One region of the Pelosinus sp. sgz500959 genome, then DNA from elsewhere that is predicted to be linked to it. Evidence: riboswitches for the same ligand, from Rfam matches in the RefSeq annotation. Region 1 holds a riboswitch; the other holds the start of a gene.
What was found. Region 1 has a riboswitch for FMN ahead of ribD (bifunctional diaminohydroxyphosphoribosylaminopyrimidine deaminase/5-amino-6-(5-phosphoribosylamino)uracil reductase RibD). Riboswitches for the same ligand answer to the same signal wherever they lie in the genome.
Positions count from the first base shown of each region.

Region 2: it holds a riboswitch for FMN, as region 1 does, so the genes downstream of both, ACAN52_RS09355 (ECF transporter S component) here and ribD (bifunctional diaminohydroxyphosphoribosylaminopyrimidine deaminase/5-amino-6-(5-phosphoribosylamino)uracil reductase RibD) in region 1, are expected to answer to the same signal.

Region 1 covers NZ_JBGJZL010000002.1:113,789-123,615, reverse strand. The annotation lists gene ACAN52_RS03300 (DUF1858 domain-containing protein) at 1-82, opposite strand, end outside; gene rpmB (50S ribosomal protein L28) at 297-488, shown strand; gene hslO (Hsp33 family molecular chaperone HslO) at 609-1,496, opposite strand; gene yfcE (phosphodiesterase) at 1,505-2,059, opposite strand; gene ribE (6,7-dimethyl-8-ribityllumazine synthase) at 2,188-2,652, opposite strand; gene ACAN52_RS03275 (bifunctional 3,4-dihydroxy-2-butanone-4-phosphate synthase/GTP cyclohydrolase II) at 2,656-3,864, opposite strand; gene ribE (riboflavin synthase) at 3,897-4,556, opposite strand; gene ribD (bifunctional diaminohydroxyphosphoribosylaminopyrimidine deaminase/5-amino-6-(5-phosphoribosylamino)uracil reductase RibD) at 4,525-5,655, opposite strand; FMN riboswitch at 5,820-5,951, opposite strand; gene rpe (ribulose-phosphate 3-epimerase) at 5,995-6,642, opposite strand; gene rsgA (ribosome small subunit-dependent GTPase A) at 6,648-7,523, opposite strand; gene pknB (Stk1 family PASTA domain-containing Ser/Thr kinase) at 7,536-9,416, opposite strand; gene ACAN52_RS03245 (peptidoglycan D,D-transpeptidase FtsI family protein) at 9,436-9,827, opposite strand, start outside.
Region 2 covers NZ_JBGJZL010000005.1:69,803-79,629, forward strand. The annotation lists gene ACAN52_RS09335 (chemotaxis protein CheW) at 1-850, shown strand, start outside; gene ACAN52_RS09340 (response regulator) at 881-1,666, shown strand; gene ACAN52_RS09345 (TetR/AcrR family transcriptional regulator) at 1,726-2,316, opposite strand; gene ACAN52_RS09350 (SDR family oxidoreductase) at 2,376-3,131, opposite strand; FMN riboswitch at 3,460-3,589, shown strand; gene ACAN52_RS09355 (ECF transporter S component) at 3,676-4,257, shown strand; gene ACAN52_RS09360 (MATE family efflux transporter) at 4,400-5,755, shown strand; gene ACAN52_RS09365 (methylated-DNA--[protein]-cysteine S-methyltransferase) at 6,083-6,541, shown strand; gene ACAN52_RS09370 (DNA-3-methyladenine glycosylase family protein) at 6,546-7,154, shown strand; gene ACAN52_RS09375 (tetratricopeptide repeat protein) at 7,182-8,648, shown strand; gene ACAN52_RS09380 (tetratricopeptide repeat protein) at 8,673-9,827, shown strand, end outside.

The sequences.
Region 1 (9,827 bases):
CCATACCATGTTTTGCAAAAATATCTCGGGCTAATGGATGCGACCGGAGTACCTCAATGATTGCCGTTTTTTTTGTAATCACTCTTCACGCCTCCCATCTCTATCTATATGATTTTATTTCAATATATAGATTTAAAACTCCTGCCATAGTCATTAGCTTTCCTTATTTTTGTTGAAAAACGCATAAATACAAGGCATCTCAAAAATAGATCTTGCATTAACTAAGGAAATTATGCTAAAATACTACTGTTATTGTAATAAGGATGTCTCGTCCTTCATCAAAGGAGGTGGAATACATGGCAAATCTTTGTGAAATCTGCAGTAAATCCCCAAGTAGCGGCAATAATGTCAGCCATTCTCATTTAAAAACTAGACGTACTTGGAAACCAAACATCCAAAGAGTTAAAGCGATCGTTAACGGTGAAGTAAAAAGAGTTAATACTTGTACTCGTTGCCTACGCTCTGGCAAAATTCAACGTGCTATCTAATTAAAAGTTAATATAATTTATAATTACAGCACAACAAAAAGACTGGGGAATTTCCCAGTCTTTTTTTAATGACTTAGGCTTCTGCCTGTGTCTGAAGACTTGGTACAAGCCAAGTCTTTTTTACATTGTACTATTTTTTTCTGTTATGATCGCAAGAACATGTTCAAGGTCACTTTGATCAAATTGATATTTTTCTCCACAAAAATGACAACAAATCTCAGCTTGTCCATCACTAGTAATGATATCATGAATTTCTTCAGCACCAAGACTCACTAGCACATTTTCAATCCGTTCGTGAGAACAAGGACACTTAAAACTGACAGGAAATTCTTCATATAAAGTGACAGGTAGTCCTGCAAAAATCATATTGATAATAGCAGCCGCATCTTTACCTTCACGAATTAATTGAGATACAGGTGGCAGGATTGCTATATTCTTTTCAATCTGGCTTAATACTTCATCATCAGCATCTGGCAAAGCTTGTATCATAAAGCCGCCAGCTGCACCAACAGTTAAATCTGGCTGAACTAACACACCAAGTGCGACACTTGAGGGCGTTTGCTCAGATACAAATAAATACTGAGTCACATCTTCAGCAATTTCTCCACTGACAAGTTCTGAACTTCCTGTGAAAGGCTGCTTCATTCCAGTAAAGCGAGTTACGAAAATCTGCCCATTACCAACTCCTGCCCCCACATCAAGCTTACCATTGCGCAATGGTAAATCAATATGTGGATTTCTCACATAACCTCGCACAATTCCACTGGCATGGGCATCTGCAACAATTTCACCAAGAGGACCATCACCAGCAATGCGAACGGTGATACTCTCATCTGTTTTAAGATTGGCAGCCAACAGTAATGCTGCCGTCATCGTGCGTCCTAGTCCAGCTGCTGCCACTGGATAACAATCATGACGTTGTCTTGCTTCTTCGACTAAATTTGTAGTAACGACAGCGAAAGCCCTTACACCACCTGCTGTTGTCGCTTTTATAATATGATCTTGCATATAGCCTCCTATAACCTCTCTGACATGAGTAATTGCCCTGTGGCAACATCTAATACTTCAATAGTACGATCAATCAATCTAGCAATAGTACCGCGCTTATCTGGGCGCTTGGACATAGCAGGCGAACCTGGATTAAGATAAATAATACCATTGCGTTTTTCCAATGATGGGATATGAGTATGCCCAGTAATAAATAAAGCGGCTTTAAACTTAGCTGCCATTTCCTGCTGAGTCTGCTCAGTAAGAGTGTGTCCATGGTTAACAACAATAGGTATACCCTCAATCATAATGTAAGCATAGGGTGATTGGATAGGCATCGTAAGAACCATACCATCTACATCAGCATCACAATTACCAGAAGCCACGATGATCGGAACACTACAAGAATTCAAGGACTCAGCTAATTTTTTTGGATTATATTCTAAGGGAATATCATTGCGCGGACCATGATATAGTATATCACCAGCATGAATGATTAATTCACACTCCATAAAATATCTTGTATAAACCTTTTCCCATGTCTCTGCACAGCCATGGGTATCACTGATAATACCTATGTTCATATCATCACCCCATTATTTCCTGGAAATATTTTACTTTTAAAACAGATATAACAAATGTCAATCGCCAGTCATGAGATATAACTTTATATCTCATGACTGGCAAACTAACAATACAGAATAAATTTTTTTTAGATATTTTTTAATAAATTAGCCATTTCAATTGCAGTCACTGCAGACTCAAAACCTTTATTACCAGCTTTAGTACCAGCACGTTCAATGGCTTGTTCAATATTTTCCGTAGTCAGTACACCAAAAATCGTAGGAATACCAGTATGCATACCAACTTGAGCGACCCCTTTAGAAACTTCCGAACACACATAATCATAATGTGATGTACTGCCGCGAATGACAGTTCCTAAGCAAATTACAGCATCATATTTTTTACTCTCAGCCATTTTTTGGGCAACGAGAGGAATTTCAAAAGCACCAGGTACCCAAACAATTGAAGTATCTTCTTCTTTAACACCATGACGTTTTAAGCCATCTAATGCACCACCGAGCAATTTACTATTAATAAATTCATTAAACCTTGCTACAACAATACCAACTTTTAATCCCTCAGCAACTAATTGTCCTTCAAAAACTTTTACCATGATCTATTCCTCCCCATTTTGTTTGAGCAAATGCCCCATTTTAGCTTTTTTTACAGATAAGTAGCGTTGATTAAATCGATTGGCTTTAACCTCTACTGGGACTCGTTCAGAAATCGTCAATCCATAACCCTCAAGCCCAGCTCTCTTCTTAGGATTATTGGTCAATAGGCGAATGCTAGTCAAACCTAAATCAACTAATATTTGAGCTCCGATACCATAATCTCTTAAATCAGGAGCAAATCCTAACAGTTCATTGGCTTCAACAGTATCTTTGCCTTGATCCTGTAATGCATAAGCAAGCATTTTATTGGCAAGACCAATGCCTCTTCCTTCCTGTCGCATATACACCAGAACGCCTTCACCTTCTTGATCAATACGTTTTAAAGAAGTAGCTAATTGTTCCCCACAATCACAACGAAGTGAACCAAATGCATCTCCTGTTAAACATTCAGAATGTATACGCACTAAAACATTTTTTTTGCCCTCTATATCACCCTTTACCAAAGCGATATGACACTGATTATCAAGTTTACTTTCATAGGCAACAAGTTTAAAATTTCCATATTGAGTTGGCATCGTGGTTTCAGCTCCACGTTTTATGAAAAGTTCAGTTGCTTTGCGGTATCTGATTAAATCTGCAATGGTAATCAATTTTAAATCATGTTTTTTCACAAATTCTTGCAGATCAGGTACCCGCGCCATAGTACCATCATCATTCATAATTTCACAAATCACACCAGCAGGATATAAGCCAGCCATTTTAGGTAAATCAACTGCTGCTTCTGTATGTCCAGCCCGGCGTAAAACTCCGCCTTCCACATAGCGGAGTGGAAATACATGGCCTGGTCGTCTAAAATGTTCAGGTCGAGAATTGGGATCAAGCATGGCAAGAACTGTTTCGGCCCGTTCCGGGGCAGAAATCCCTGTTGTGGTCGTATGAGCATCAACGGACACTGTAAAAGCTGTACAATGATTATCTGTATTATCACACACCATGGCACCAATTCCAAGTTCATCAAGTCTTGATCCAATAATCGGCATACAAATCAATCCACGTCCATGAGTAGCCATAAAATTAATGGCTTCAGGAGTTACTTTGTCAGCAGCCATTAGTAAATCGCCTTCATTTTCACGATCTTCATCATCAACAACAACAATCATTTTACCATTTTTTATATCTTCAATCGCTTCATCAATTGTATTAAATTTCATTATAATACCTCCACAAATTTTTTAAGATCATGTTATAGCGTAAAACCATGCTGTTGTAAGAAACTCATCTCAATTTTACTCTTTGCGTTATGTGGCTGATTGGATTGTAAACCTAGTAATTTTTCTACATATTTTCCAATCACATCGCCCTCTAGATTTACACTGTCGCCAATTTTTTTAAATCCAAGTGTCGTGCGACCAGCACTATGAGGGATCAAAGATACAGTAAACCAATCTTGATCATATTCAACAACAGTCAAGCTAATTCCATCAATGGCAATTGATCCCTTTTTTACTATGTATTTCATTACTTCAGAACCTGCTTTGATTGTAACAATCATTGCGATATCATTTAATTCTTTGGCACTAATCGTACCAACGCCATCAATATGTCCACTAACAATATGCCCACCAAAGCGGTCTCCTACACGCAGTGTTCGTTCAAGATTGACTGTATCACCAATTTTTAAAGTTGCAAGTACAGTGCTCTTTACCGTCTCTGGCATAACATCTGCTGTGAACCATGTTGTAGAAAATTCTACAACAGTCAAACATGTTCCATTAACAGCGATACTATCACCAAGCTGCACATCACTTAGTACCGTGCTTGCTAATACCGTTATGCGTACAGATTTGGCTCCATGGGTAATGGCTTTTATTTTACCTAATTCTTCCACAAGTCCGGTAAACATCTCGTCCCTCCCGGTTGCACATATAAGCGCTAATTAATATATCTTGCCCGATAGGCTCAATCGTCATATCTTCAAACAAATGAGCATGATTTACGTCAGTTACACCTTGTCCCCCGACAGGACCTAAGGCACCATGACCGCCTATAATTTTAGGGGCAATAAACCAATAGATTTTATCCACAAGATGCTCTTCCATGACTGATCCATTAATTCTTGCGCCACCTTCAACGAGAATACTTGTAATCTCACGCGCAGCTAAGGTTTTGAAAGTTTGACGTAAGTTGACACCAGCTTCCTTAGATTCAATAGATAGTACTTCAACACCGCATTCACGCAAAGCATTTACTCTATCAATTGGGGCCTTGGGAGTCACTACAATAATTGTTGGAGCCAATCCATCAATCACCACATGTGCATCAAGAGGAGTCCGTGCCATACTATCAATAATAATTCGAATTGGATTTTTCCCCTCATATGAAAGGCGAGTTGTTAAACGCGGGTTATCCGCAAGTACTGTACCAATTCCAACTAAAATGGCATCATAACAATCTCTTAGTTGCTGCACACGTTCGCGAGACTTAGGCCCTGTAATCCACTGGGAATGTCCAGTATGAGCAGCGATTTTACCATCAAGTGACATCCCACTTTTTAAAGCGATAAAAGGTAACTTTGTTGAAATCCACTTAATAAAAATTTCATTAAGCTTAGCAGCTTCAGCTGCGAGTACTCCTTCTATGACCTCAATACCTGCTTCACGTAACTTGTTGATACCTTGCCCTGCAACAAGAGGATTGGGGTCATTCATAGCAACAATGACTTTTTTGATGCCTGCGGCAATTACGGCATCGGCACATGGCCCTGTTCTTCCATGATGGGAACAAGGTTCTAAGGTCACATACATAGTAGCATCTCGAGCTAATTCTCCAGCTTGCTGCAGTGCATTAATTTCAGCATGTGGCGTACCTGCCTTCTTATGCCAACCTTGACCAACAACTCGTCCATTACGAACGATCACAGCACCAACCATGGGATTCGGACTCGTACGGCCAATGGCATACTGGGCTATGACCAGCGCTTGCCTCATATACTGCTCATCCATAACTGAATCCTCCAAAAAAATAAGCTGTTGAAAAAGTTTTTACACTTTTTTAACAGCCTTGTAGAATATAGGAAAATAGTTATCAATATTAAACCTTATGAAAGAACTTGTTTCAACAACAAACTCTTTATATTAAGGTTGCGTTTTCACAAACACACTTTAATATAAACCTTTTTCCATCCAGACTATACTGTCGGCTCCGGAATTTCACCGGATCAGCCATACGGCTCGCGGGCTAGTCACCGCCGGTAAGGAATTAAAAGATTACTCTTTTTCACCTTGCCCCAAAGGCTCACTTATTTAGTTATGTATATATATTACCAGTATTTTTTAAAATAATCAAGTCCCTCGAATATCCCGAATGGCTTGTTCAATATCTGGGGCTTGATAAACGGCTGATCCTGCAACCAAAATATTGGCACCAGCAGCAATCACTTGTCGTGCAGTTGCTGCATTTATCCCACCATCGACTTGAATATCAACTGACAAATTACGTTCAGTAATCATCTTTCGTAATCGAGCAATTTTATCAAGCATCTCTGGAATAAATTTCTGACCACCAAAACCTGGATTGACAGTCATTAATAACACCATATCAACTTCACCGAGCACTTCTTCAATCGTAGATAGGGACGTGGAAGGATTAAGAGATACGGCGGCTTTTAATCCATGTTCTTTAATATTTTGTATGAGACGATGTAAATGTGGTGCCGTCTCAACATGAATTGTAATAAGATCTGCCCCTGCCTTAGCAAAGGAATCAATAAAATCTTGAGGATTATTTACCATAAGATGTACATCAAACATCATCGTTGTTACTTTGCGAATTGATGCGACAACAGGCGGGCCAAAGGTTAGATTAGGTACAAAATGACCATCCATTACGTCAATATGTAATATATCAGCTCCGGCAATTTCTACTCGCTTGATTTCATCTGCTAATTTAGAAAAATCAGCAGAAAGAATTGATGGTGCAATTTTTATCATGATAGTTAAAACCCCTTTTTATTTTCAGTAATTTCTCCTAAGATCTCAAGGTAGGATTGATATCGTTGTTCATCAATCTTTCCATCTGCTACGGCTTGTTTGACCGCACATCGAGGCTCTCTCGAATGAATGCAAGTGCTAAATTTACATTCAGACACGCGGTCTGATATCTCAGGAAAACAATGCATTAATTCCGTTGGTTTCATGTCATTGAACTCAGTAAAACTAAAACCAGGTGTGTCAACAACAAAACCGCCTCCAGACAAGGGTAATAACTCTGCAAAACGGGTCGTATGCTTACCTCGACCAATTTTTTCACTCAATTCACCCGTTACTAAGGTTAGGCCTCGTTCAATATTGTTTAGTAGCGTAGATTTGCCGGCTCCAGATGGACCAGCAAACACACTAATTTTACCATACAACTTACTACGTAATTCATTGATGCCTAAATCGGCTTTTGCTGATACGGTAAGAACTTGATAACCAATTCCACGATAGTGAGTAACAATCTCTTCTAACTCTTGACTATCTGCAAGATCAATTTTATTAATGCAAAGAATGATTTCTAATTCTGACATTTCCGCCAAAACGAGAAAACGATCTACCAAAATTCGATTGATATTAGGATTCACCGCGGCAAAGGTAAGAATCACTTGATCAATATTGGCAATCATGGGCCTTCTGAGCATACTACGCCGCGGCAAAATATTTTCAATGATGCCTTTACCAGCACCTGCCATCTCATACTCTACTTGATCTCCCACTAATAGTGAAAATCGTTCCTTTTTGAAACGTCCACGCAATTTACATGAAACCACATTGTCAGCAGTTTGTACATAATAAAAACTATTATATGCTCTTATGATTACTCCATTTAGCATTTGTACCTCCTGCTATATTGTTTGTTCTTGTAATAAGATTCCATTACTATAGACTTGTACTCTAACTTGCCCGTTACCTTCAACCACCTTTTCAATCTTTTCTCCAGGTTTATGCACATTCTCATAAACAACACGTCGTCCATTCGTGTCTGTCACGATAATCTGCACAGCTTGGCGAGCAGCTCCTTCAGGCACGGTGATAGCGAGTGCGACTCGTTTTGCAGTATTCACTTCGGCTTTTGCGACAGTAAAATCTATAGCTAAACCTTCTGATGCCTCTGTAGCAGCTACTGGATTTTGTCCGATAATCGTCCCTGGTGAATATTTACTATTGGCTTCCTCAGTTACTTTGCCTTGTTTTAATTTTAAACTTTCAAGTTGTGTACCCACTGTACTTAATGGTGTACCTCTAAAATCAGGCAAAGAAATTTTACGCGGAGCAGCGCCTTTACTAATCACAAGATCAACAGCTGTATTCTTATTGACTTGTACCGGTGGGCGAGGCTGCTGCGCAATAATGGTATCAGCAGGTACATCTGTATTAAATTGTTCATCAACTCGACCAACAACAAGTCCCGCATTTTTAATTTTAAGTTCTGCATCTCGACGATTTAATCCTTTAAGGTCAGGTACGATGGCAACCTCACCACCTTTACTCACAACAAGAACAATCATCCGTTGTTCTTTTACAACGCTGCCAGCCTCAGGATATTGAGAAATAATATAGCCTGCTGGTACTTTATCACTAAATATTTCCGATTCACTTACCCTTAAATTTTGATTTGCTAAAATATTGCGAGCAACTTCAACTTGCTTACCGACTACACTGCTAACGGCAACTTCATTATTGCTCCAAAATTTACCAAAAGAGAAAAATGCTCCTATTATAAAACCAACGAGTAAAAGTACTAATAACCCCCATACCCAACCTTTTGGTTTATAACTTTTAGATAATTGGTTATTACTTTGTTCTGAAACAGTTGGTTTAGCGGTTGAGTTAATGACACTTTCATCAAGACGTGGCAATATTTGAGTTGGAAAATCACTTCGAGACAACAAATGAGTATTGTCATCACGAAGGTAATTTTGTACTGACTTTAAATCAGCAATCATTTCACTAATATCATTAAAGCGATGAGCAACGTCTTTAGCCATTGCTTTAAGAACAATAGCTTCTAATAATGGTGGAATATCTGGCTTGATTTCTCGCATGGGACGTGGCTCTTCTTGTAAATGTTGCAATGCAATACTAATTGGCGTTTCACCATTAAAAGGCAATACACCTGTTAACATTTCATATAATACAACACCTAATGAATAAATATCAGATTTAGCGCCTACTGCGCTCCCTTTAGCTTGCTCTGGTGAAAAATAATGTACGGATCCAATGATGGTACCCGTATGGTGTAGTGTTGCTGAACTAACAGCTCTCGCTATACCAAAATCAGTCACTTTAATACGCCCAGCACGGGTCATCAGAATATTATGGGGTTTTATATCACAATGTACCAAATTATTTTGATGCGCATGTTCTAATGCTTCCGCAATATCGGCAGCGATCCGTACTGCATTCTCGATTGGCAATGGCTCTCGCAAAATACGTTCCTTAAGAGTCTCACCAGATATATATTCCATGACAATATAATGTACATCTCCATCTTGACCAACATCATACATATTTACAATATTATGATGAGATAACCGGGCTGCCGCTTGAGCTTCACGACGAAAACGAGCAACGAATTGTTCATCATTTGCAAATTGTGAACGCAAAACTTTTACAGCAACAGAACGTTCTAACAATTTATCATGTGCTCGATAAACGTCAGCCATACCTCCGCCGCCAATATGTTCCAAAATAGTGTATCTCTTATCAAGTGTTCGATTAATCATGTAAACGATCACCCCCCCTTTAATGTAATGCCTTTGCTAAAATTTGTCCCGCAATGGGTGCTGCTATACTACCACCTGCACCAGCATTTTCAACAATAACCGCTATAACAACCTCTGGATTATCAGCTGGTGCAAATCCAATAAACCAGGCATGAGAATCACCATGAGGATTCTCTGCCGTGCCGGTCTTACCCGCCACCTTTACCCCCGACAAGTGAGCTCCACTACCTGTACCTTCATTTACGACTGTTACCATCATTTTATTAATTGCACTAGCTAATTGAGAAGTTGTTGGAGTCAACCACTCTTCAGGCATAAATTCTTTTATGGAATTACCATCAGAGTCAGTTATTTTATCAACAATATATGGTTTCATAATAATTCCTTTATTAGCGAATGTACTCACAAGCA
Region 2 (9,827 bases), on a different contig from region 1:
TGATGAAGAACAACAGTATTTATTATTGTTCAAATGCTCTGGTGGGGAAATGCTTGGTCTAGATCTCGGGATGGTGTCGAGAGTTGAAGAAGTGGATGTGTCTCGCCTGCAAAAGATCGGTTCAAAATATTATTTTTCCTTCCAGGGACAGACAATCAGAGTGATTAGGCCTGAGCATTATTTACCTATTTCACAAAAAAAGAATAAGCCTTCAAAGGTCTATATTATATTGCCTAAATTGGTAAGCCATGTTATTGGGATTATTGCTGAAGAAATACATGATACGATACAGACAAGGGTTTCAATGGACAAAGATGGAGTTTGTGGCGTTGGTATCTTAGGATCGACACTCATCAACGATACAGTGGTTACTTTATTGAATCTACATGTACTTTTTGCTAAAGCGGCGCCCGAGTATTATGCTCATCATTTTAGTTCTCCAAAAAGTGAAAGGGAATATTATAAGAGTGGAGTCGGAGACGATAAAAGGACTACGATTCTTCTTGTGGAAGATACACCATTTTTTTTGAAGGTGATTAAAAGCTATCTGGAAAGTGACGGTTATGAGGTCATTACTGCTGAGAATGGGCATGAAGCTTTGGAAAGATTGAACCAAACTCGGGTAGATGTGGTAGTCAGTGATATTGAAATGCCGATTATGACTGGCATAGAATTGGTTCGAGCCATTCGGGATAACGAAAAAATAAAAAATCTACCAGTCATTGCTCTTACTTCCTTAACAGGGGATGCAAATAAAGAAAAAGGACTGCGGGCCGGTTTTGATATATATGAGTATAAACTAGATCGGACAAGGTTACTGGATAGTCTGCGTGATGTGTTACGAAAATGAGTTTATGAATGATCTGGAGGTAATTTTAAGATGGCAAGAGTGCTTATTGCGGATGATTCCGCTGTGGCCCGGAGTATTTTACGGAAAATTATAGTGTCATTAGGTCATGAGGTTATTGGTGAAGTAGCAAATGGCTCACAGGCCTTTGTGGAATATACGAAACGAAAACCAGATGTAGTGACGATGGATTTGACGATGCAGGGATTGGGCGGGGCGGAGGCGACGTCTAAAATTATTGCTGCTTACCCTGAGGCTAAGATCATAGTGATCAGCGCCATGGAAGAACGCGGAGTCGTTATTGATGCCTTGGAACGTGGAGCTAGACATTTTATCATCAAACCGATAAGCAAAGAAAAGGTTTCGGTGGTATTGAACAATGTTTTACAGCAAGATTTTGATTTGAAGAAACATATTGAGCGTGTGCGGAGAATGAAAGGGTCAGATGATCCTACAACCGCAGTGGGGAGTGGTGGGAACAAATATTTATCCCCTTATTTTATCAGTGCTCAGAGCGGAAATTTGGTACATGTGATTATTAACCCTACGATCACGCTGACGAGTTGTCAGTCTTTAGCGTTAGAAATAGAAGAATATTTAACAGGTAAGCCACGAGTACTGTTTGACTTTGGGACAATGTTAACACTAAAGCAAACGCTCTTGGTCAAACTGAATGAATTAGTCGAAACCATCGAAAATAATGAAGGTAGCGTAAAGGCGATATCTAATAATAAGAGATTTGTTGAAGCTATTTCTAACATGGAAATGAATAATGCTCCAAATTTAATGGGTGGCATATTACATTATCTTGCAAACTGAAGATAACTAAAAAAACACGAATTGCATGAGATGCAATTCGTGTTTTTTTGGCTGTGATGTTACGTAAGACCATCAAGCAATACTTCGACTATTCTTTGCAACAGTGGTTCTCGTTGTTCATCCTTATGATCTAGAACCATGCGCGGATGGTGAAAAGAAATAGTAGCTTCTAATAAGAGTTGTACTACTTTTTCTGGTGATTCCCCACGGATTTCGCCAGTAGCGATTGCTTTTTGAACGAGGATTAAAAGCTGCTCATTTAAGTGATGCAAATGATTTACAATAAATGGTTTTAGTATTTCCGCCGCCATATTGAAAGATTTGAAAAGCTCAGGGTCTTTTAGAACTTTCTCTTTTTTTAGTTCGTGGTATTTCAGGAACCATTCCGTAATGACTTGGCGCGCCGGTGCTTCTTTTTGTGATAGCTGTTCGAGTGTGTTATCCATTTGAGTCAGCCAGCGTGCTGAAATCCCATCCAGTAGGGCGGCTTTGTCAGGAAAATGATTGTAAAGCGCAGCGTGACTTATTTTAAGTTCCCGAGCGATATCCGTTAAACGGAATTTTTCAAATCCATAATAGCGGATCTTTTCTTCTGTGATTTGCATTACTTTTTCTTTAAGTTCCTCAGAGGTTAATCCGGTTTTAGCCATATTATTTTCACCACTATTTCATTAATTTTGGCAGATCATAGTCAGCCATGATACCACAATTATATCATTCCTCCGTTAATTCGAATTGTTTGTCCTGTTATCCAGCGTGATTCTTCACTGGCTAAAAAGAGCACAACGTTAGCAATGTCATTAGGTTCTCCCAAACGTCCGAAGGCATTGGTTTTGCTGAGGATTTCAATTTGTTCTGGGGTTTTCCCCACGGTGAAAAGTTCCGTATTTACTGGGCCTGGTGCAACCGCATTGATCGTAATTCCTTTGATTCCAAACTCCTTTGCCAATTGACGTGTGAACTGTTCGACAGCTCCCTTGGTACCAGCATAGATGCTATAGCCTGGAAACATCATACCGGCAACGGAAGTGGAAAAATTGATGATTCGTCCGTTTGTCTGCATATAGTTAGCTGCTTCTTGACAAGCAAAGTAGGTACCTTTTACGTTGATCGCCATAATTTTATCAAAATCTTCTTCTGTTACCTTTGTAATTGTTTTTGTGGTCATAATACCAGCATTATTGACAAGAATATCAACTTGTCCATATTGATCCATTGTTTCTTTGAAGAGTCGCTCTACTTCAGCAACACGGCTGATATCTGCTTGAATAGGGAATGCTTCGCCTCCCAGTGCTTTAATATGAGCAACGACTTGGTCTGCTTTTTCCGAGTTAGTAGAATAATTGATGATGACTTTTGCTCCATTTAATGCTAATTCCTCTGCAATTTTTTGCCCAATACCTCTTGATGCACCTGTTACTAAAGCCACTTTTCCTGTCAGTTTTTTCTCTTGAATATGAGTCATTTTCATCATCCTCCTAAAATTAAGATCTCTTAATTTAAACTAACTATCAATGAAAAATTCTAGTAAAGAAATCTTTAATGACAGTTATTTTTCTGCGTTATATATTACAAAAAATATAACATGTAATATAATGAAAGTCAATAAGAGTAAATTAGATGTTAAATAAATTATTTTTAAAGATAAAAAAGGATCAAGGTTATAATTTATTTGATAAGATAAAATGAGTAAATAACTACTTGCGCTATGAAAAAATAATTGTTATGATATTCATTATAGTAACTACTAAAAAATAATTATTTTCTTTTAAACTAAAAAATTAAATATAGTAGAATATCTTCAGGGCAGGGTGAAATTCCCGACCGGTGGTAAGTAAATTATGTTTGCAAGCCCACGAGCCGTAAGGCAGATTTGGTGTAATTCCAAAGCCGACAGTAGAGTCTGGATGACAGAAGAGAAAACAGCACTTTATGTGTTTACATGTCATACCTAAATTCCGAAGATATTTCGGAATTTTTTTATTGGCATTTTAAAAGGAGAGGATCACATGGTTTACAAACGGACGTCTTATTTAACTAAAATTGGCATACTATCAGCGATTGCCGTCATACTCATGTTTTTTGAGGTACCAGTACCGATGATGCCAAGCTTTTTGAAATTGGATGTTAGTGAATTACCGGCGATGATTGGTGCTTTTATGCTAGGACCTATGGCTGGTGTATTGATTGAACTGATTAAGAATGTATTACATTTGGGGAACACTCATACAATGGGAATTGGTGAAATAGCTAATTTTTTAGTGGGAGTCTCTTTTATTGTTCCCGCAGGTTATTTTTATCAGAAAAAGAGTAGCCGAAAAGGGGCCATTTTATCATTGGCAATCGCTACTTTTACGATGATGATCTCTGCATCTGTATTGAATTATTTTATTTTAATTCCCCTTTACCAGACAGTCTTACATTTTCCTTTAGATCAAATGATTGCCTTAGGGACGGTCGCCAATCCTCATATTATTGATTTAGCATCCTTTATTACCTTAGCGATTGCACCTTTTAATCTTATAAAAGGCTTTATTATTTCTATATTCGCAATGATGATTTACAAAAAAGTTGTGCCTATTTTATCCTAGGGATAGAAAAAATAAGGATTAGTCAGTCCAAAGAGAGCTTACTTCTTGTAGTAGGCTCTCTTTGGGTACGTAGAGTGAAATTGAAATTTTGTAGATCATAAGGTAGAATGGTTTGTGCTTAAATGTAGTGGTTGGAGGGTTTATGGATAATTCTAAATTACTTGGTGAAGAGAAGATTGGTAAGTTATTGTGGAAATTTTCAGTACCAGCGATTGTTGGGATGCTCGTTAATGCGTTATATAATGTTGTTGATAGTATTTTTGTTGGAAATGGTGTTGGAGAAATAGCGCTGGCAGCAGTGGCAATTGCTTTTCCAATTATGGTTATTCTAATGGCTTTTGGGGTGCTGATTGGTGTAGGGGCTAGCTCTCTTATCTCAATTCGCTTAGGACAGCAACGGATTGATGAAGCTGAAAAAATATTAGGCAATGCTTATATGTTAGCAAGTATAGTGATGACAGCTCTTAGTATGTTGATGTTGATATTTTTAGATCCCCTATTAATCAGTTTAGGAGCTGGAATTGATTTGTTACCCTATGCGAGAGATTTTATGAGTATTATTTTGTTGGGCAGTGTGTTTATGCATATCGGTTTTGGTATGAATACAATCATTCGTGCTCAAGGTGATCCTAAAACTGCAATGCTAACGATGTTTATTTCAGCAGGGATCAATATAGTGCTGAATCCCTTATTTATTTTTGCTTTTAAAATGGGGATCAGTGGCTCTGCATGGGCTACAGTATTGGCGCAGGCAGTATCTGCCATATGGGTGACGTTGTATTTTATTGGGAAAAAAAGCTTTTTAAAATTGCGGATTGCTAATCTGTATCCTGATCGGTATATTATTTTGCAAATTATGAAAAATGGTTTGTCTCCATTTTTGATGCAATTTGCGAGTAGTATCGTTGCAGTACTTTTTAACTTTAGTTTATTAAAATATGGCGGTGAAGTTGCAATTGCTTCTATGGGGATTATCCAACGCGTAGCCATGCTGCTAGTCATGCCGATGTTCGGTATCAGTCAAGGGCTGCAACCGATCATTGGTTTTAATTATGGAGCTAAGAAATATGATCGTGTAATTAAAGTTTTAAAACTCGGTATTATTTCTGCAACCGTTTTATCAATCATGGGATTCATTGTAATACAAGTTTTTGATACTAAAATTATAAGTGTATTTAATCAAGATCCTGCCTTAATTGCTGTGGGGAAACAAGGAATCAAGATTGTACTTGCCATGTTGCCTATACTGGGTTTTCAATTAATCAGTGCACAGTATTTTCAGGCTGTAGGCAAAGCGAAACATGCAATTTTTTTGAGTATGTCTCGGCAAGTGATATTACTGATTCCGCTCTTACTCATTATGCCCAATCTATTTGGTCTTATGGGAGCATGGATAGCCACGCCCCTTGCTGACTTGGGAGCAGCCGTAGTTACAGCCGTATTCTTACTAAAAGAATTACGTAGAATGAATAGTGCCATCAACAAAAATCCTCTCTGAGAGATTTTGTCTCCCTATATAAGAGTGATGTATATCATATCTATTAAATACTAAAAAATCGTATGAAGCTGCGAATTGCGTAGCTTTTTTATTTTGTATCGGTGAGAGATTATTTTTGTGAAAAATTGATTGATGAAATATAAGAGGATTTATTTATAACCTTGTTTTATAATACAAGTAAGAAAAACATGTGTAAGAAAGATTATTTTCAAAATCTTGAAATTGTACATTATACAGATTTTTGAGTATATCTAATTTTTATCAAAGATTTAAAGAGAAAACAGGCTTAATTCCTAAGGGATATAGAAAAACAGGAGGCGGAAAATCATGAATATTTATTTTTATCATACGGTGATAGGGAAAGTCGGTATTGCTGAAACAGAGGGCAGTATTACAAACGTATATTTTGAAAAGGATACTTTACCTAATAACGTAATCGAAGAAGAAACACCTTTACTGGTAGAAGCCGCAAGGCAACTTACGGAGTATTTGATGGGGAACTTAAAGCAGTTTACACTGCCTCTTGCACCTGTTGGTACACTATTTATGAAAGAAGTTTGGGCACAACTTTGTGATATTCCATATGGACAAACAGCTAGCTATAAAGACGTTGCCGTAAAAGTCGGCAATGAAAAAGCTTCAAGGGCTGTTGGACTTGCTAATAATCGTAATCCTATTCCAATTTTTATTCCATGTCATCGTGTGATTGGATCAAATGGTACTTTAACAGGTTATCGTGGAGGGCTTGGAGTTAAAAAAATATTGTTAGAGATTGAAAGGAAATAAACTCATGACCTTTTTACAATACGGAGAAGTGGAAATTGAGTATTTAAAACGAAAAGATAAAAAACTGGGGATTGCGATCGATAACATTGGTCTTATACAGCGAGAGGTGACGCCAAATGTATTTTCTGCACTGATCCAAAGTGTATTAAGTCAGCAAATATCCACTAAAGCGGCACAAACAGTGTGTCAGCGAATGAATACTCTGCTTCACCATGAGATCACACCACAAAGTATAAGAATGGCAGGCTTAGATGCAATCAAAGCCTGCGGAATGAGTCAACGAAAAGCAGGCTATATAATAGGCATTGCAGAGGCGGCTCTTACTGGAGTTGTTGATTTTGATGCCTTACACACTTTAACTGATGAAGAAATTATAAAAAAATTGACAACCCTTAATGGGGTAGGGATTTGGACAGCCGAAATGTTGTTGATTTTTTCTTTGTGCAGACCCAATATTGTAAGTTATGGCGATTTGGCAATCCGTAGAGGTATAATGAACTTATATGGGTTGAAGGAGTGTCCGAAAGAAATTTTTGAGAAATATAGAAAACGGTATTCCCCATATGGATCGGTCGCATCTCTTTATTTATGGGCATTATCGGCAATCGAATAGGCAAGACTGAATCAAGGGGGAGAGTAGATGACTCCAAAAATGTATCTGGATTTCGGAATAAAGTTGGTTATGGAGGGCGATTTAGAAAATGCAATTACAGCTTTTTGTACAGCAATAACCCTAAATCCCAAATATTCACCAGCCTATAATAATTTAGGGCTAGTTTTGCAAAAAACAGATCGTCCGCATGAAGCTGAGGCCTGTTTTTGTCGAGCGATTGAATTAAGTCCAGATGATTCATGTGCGTATAATAATTTAGGTTTAGTTTTAATGGAACTGGATCACTTTCAAAAAGCTGAAGCATGTTTTCGTAAAGCTATCGAATTAAATCCCAATCATCCAGCACTTTATAATCACTTAGGCACTGTTTTGGAAGAAAATGATCACTTAGTTGAAGCTGAGGCTGCTTATTGCCAAGCGATCGAACTAAATTCAAATTATCCAGAAGCCTACTATAATCTAGGAATCTTTTTAAAAGTCACGAAACGTTTTGAGGAAGCAGAGAGTCGCTTTCAACAAGCACTTAAATTACGACCTGATTATTCTGCAGCAATTTATTCTCTTGGAAATTTACATTTATTAAAAGGCGAGTTTGACAAAGGCTGGGCAAAGTATGAAGAGTCACGTCCTAAAAGATATGGATATAGGACGTTGAAAATCCCTCGCTGGCAAGGGGAAGACTTAACTGGACGTAGCATCTTACTGTGCTGGGAATATGGATTTGGCGATACGATACAATTTATTCGTTACGTAGAAAAAGTAGAAAAATTAGCGAATAAAACGAGTTTATGGATTCAAAAACCACTAGAACGTTTACTAACTGCTGCCCATCCTAATTTGACAATTTATGCAGGAGAGAGTATTGGAGACAATCAATATGATTATGTCTGCTCCTTGCTGAGCCTGCCAACGATATTTAATACCTGCAATGAAAGCATTCCACCTACTGTCCCATACAGACCAGAGAGCCGTAAGGTTTCAGTTAAGTGGCATAAAAATCTTGAAAAAATCGACAAGAATAAGAGATATAGGGTTGGTGTAGTTTGGGCTGGGCATCCTAAACATCTTAATAATGCCAAACGTTCGATCCCTTTTGATGTATTTTGTACTTTATTTGATCATTCGCAAGTGAGTTGGGTTAGTCTGCAAGTTGGAGACAGAGGGGAAGATTTACTGGGAACGCCATATCCTGTCATTGATTTTTCAAAAGATCTTGTTGATTTTATGGAAACTGCAGGATTGATTGAAACTCTTGATTTAGTCATAACCGTTGATTCTGCAGTGGCTCATTTAGCTGGGACTATGGGGAAAAAAACATGGGTACTTTTACCTTTTGATCCTGATTGGCGTTGGCAATTGAATCGCGAAGATAGCCCTTGGTATCCGACAATTAGACTTTTTCGTCAATGTAAGCTTGGAGATTGGCAAGAAGTGATGGAAAGAGTGAAAGACGCTTTGCAGAATGAAGTAATGGAAGGCAATATTACATATTGAATGAAGTTCAGGGAGAGAAAATAGATGAATGTGATGATGTATTTAAATAAAGGAATAGAACTGGCTATAAAGGGAGAATTGGAAGAAGCTGGGGAGCTATTTCGTCAAGCTATTGATTTTGATCCAAATTGTTCAGAAGCTTACAATAATTTGGGATTGGTTTTTAAAGATACGAATCGTCTAGAGGAGGCAGAAGGGTATTTTCGTAAAGCCTTAGCTATAAATCCTAATTGCCCAGAGGTGTATAATAATTTAGGCATTGTACAGACAGAGGCAGATCATTTATATGAGGCCCTTGATTCATTTCACTGTGCAATTGAACTAAATCCTGAGTATCCAGAGGCTTACAATAATTTGGGCATTGCCCAGAGCAAAATGAATCTTTGGGATGAAGCAGCATATTCATTTACCAGGGCCATTCAATCGAATCCAAATCATTCAGAGACTCATTTTCATTTAGGTATTGCACAGTTAAGGCGAAATGATTTAGACGAAGCTATCAATGCTTTTTGCCAAGCGATTGAGTTAAACCCTTATTATGCAGAGGCCTATTTCAATATGGGGGTTATACAGGCCGAGCTCAAGATGATGGATGAGTCTGTAGGAATGTTCTATCAGGCCATTGAGCTAAATCCACATTTTTATGAGGCCTATAACAATGTAGGCGCTGTTTTGCGAATTATGTACCAACTTGAGGCAGCGGAATTTTGCCTTCGCCGTGCCATTGAGCTGAGACCCGATTATTCAAAAGCTTATAATAACCTGGGATTAGTATTAAAAGATCGTTATTGCTTAGCTGAGGCTGAGGTTTGTCTTCGGCATTCCATTGAGCTAGATCCTAATGATCCAGAGACATATAATAACTTAGCTTTAGTATTAAAAGATGTTGATCGCTTAGAAGAAGCAGAACGTTGTTTGTGCCGCGCTATCGAACTTCGCCCTGGTTTTAAGGAAGCAGAATTTGCTCTCGCATTTTTATATTTGCTCCAAGAACAATATAATAAAGGTTGGGGCAAATATAATGAATGGAGGGAGTTTTATGAACCTAAATTGAAAAAAATTGGTTATCCTCATTTGGATTGTCCTCGTTGGCAAGGAGAAGATTTGACTGGGCGGAAGATTTTATTATTTAGTGACCAAGGATTTGGTGATGCGATCCAATTTGTGCGATATGGGAAA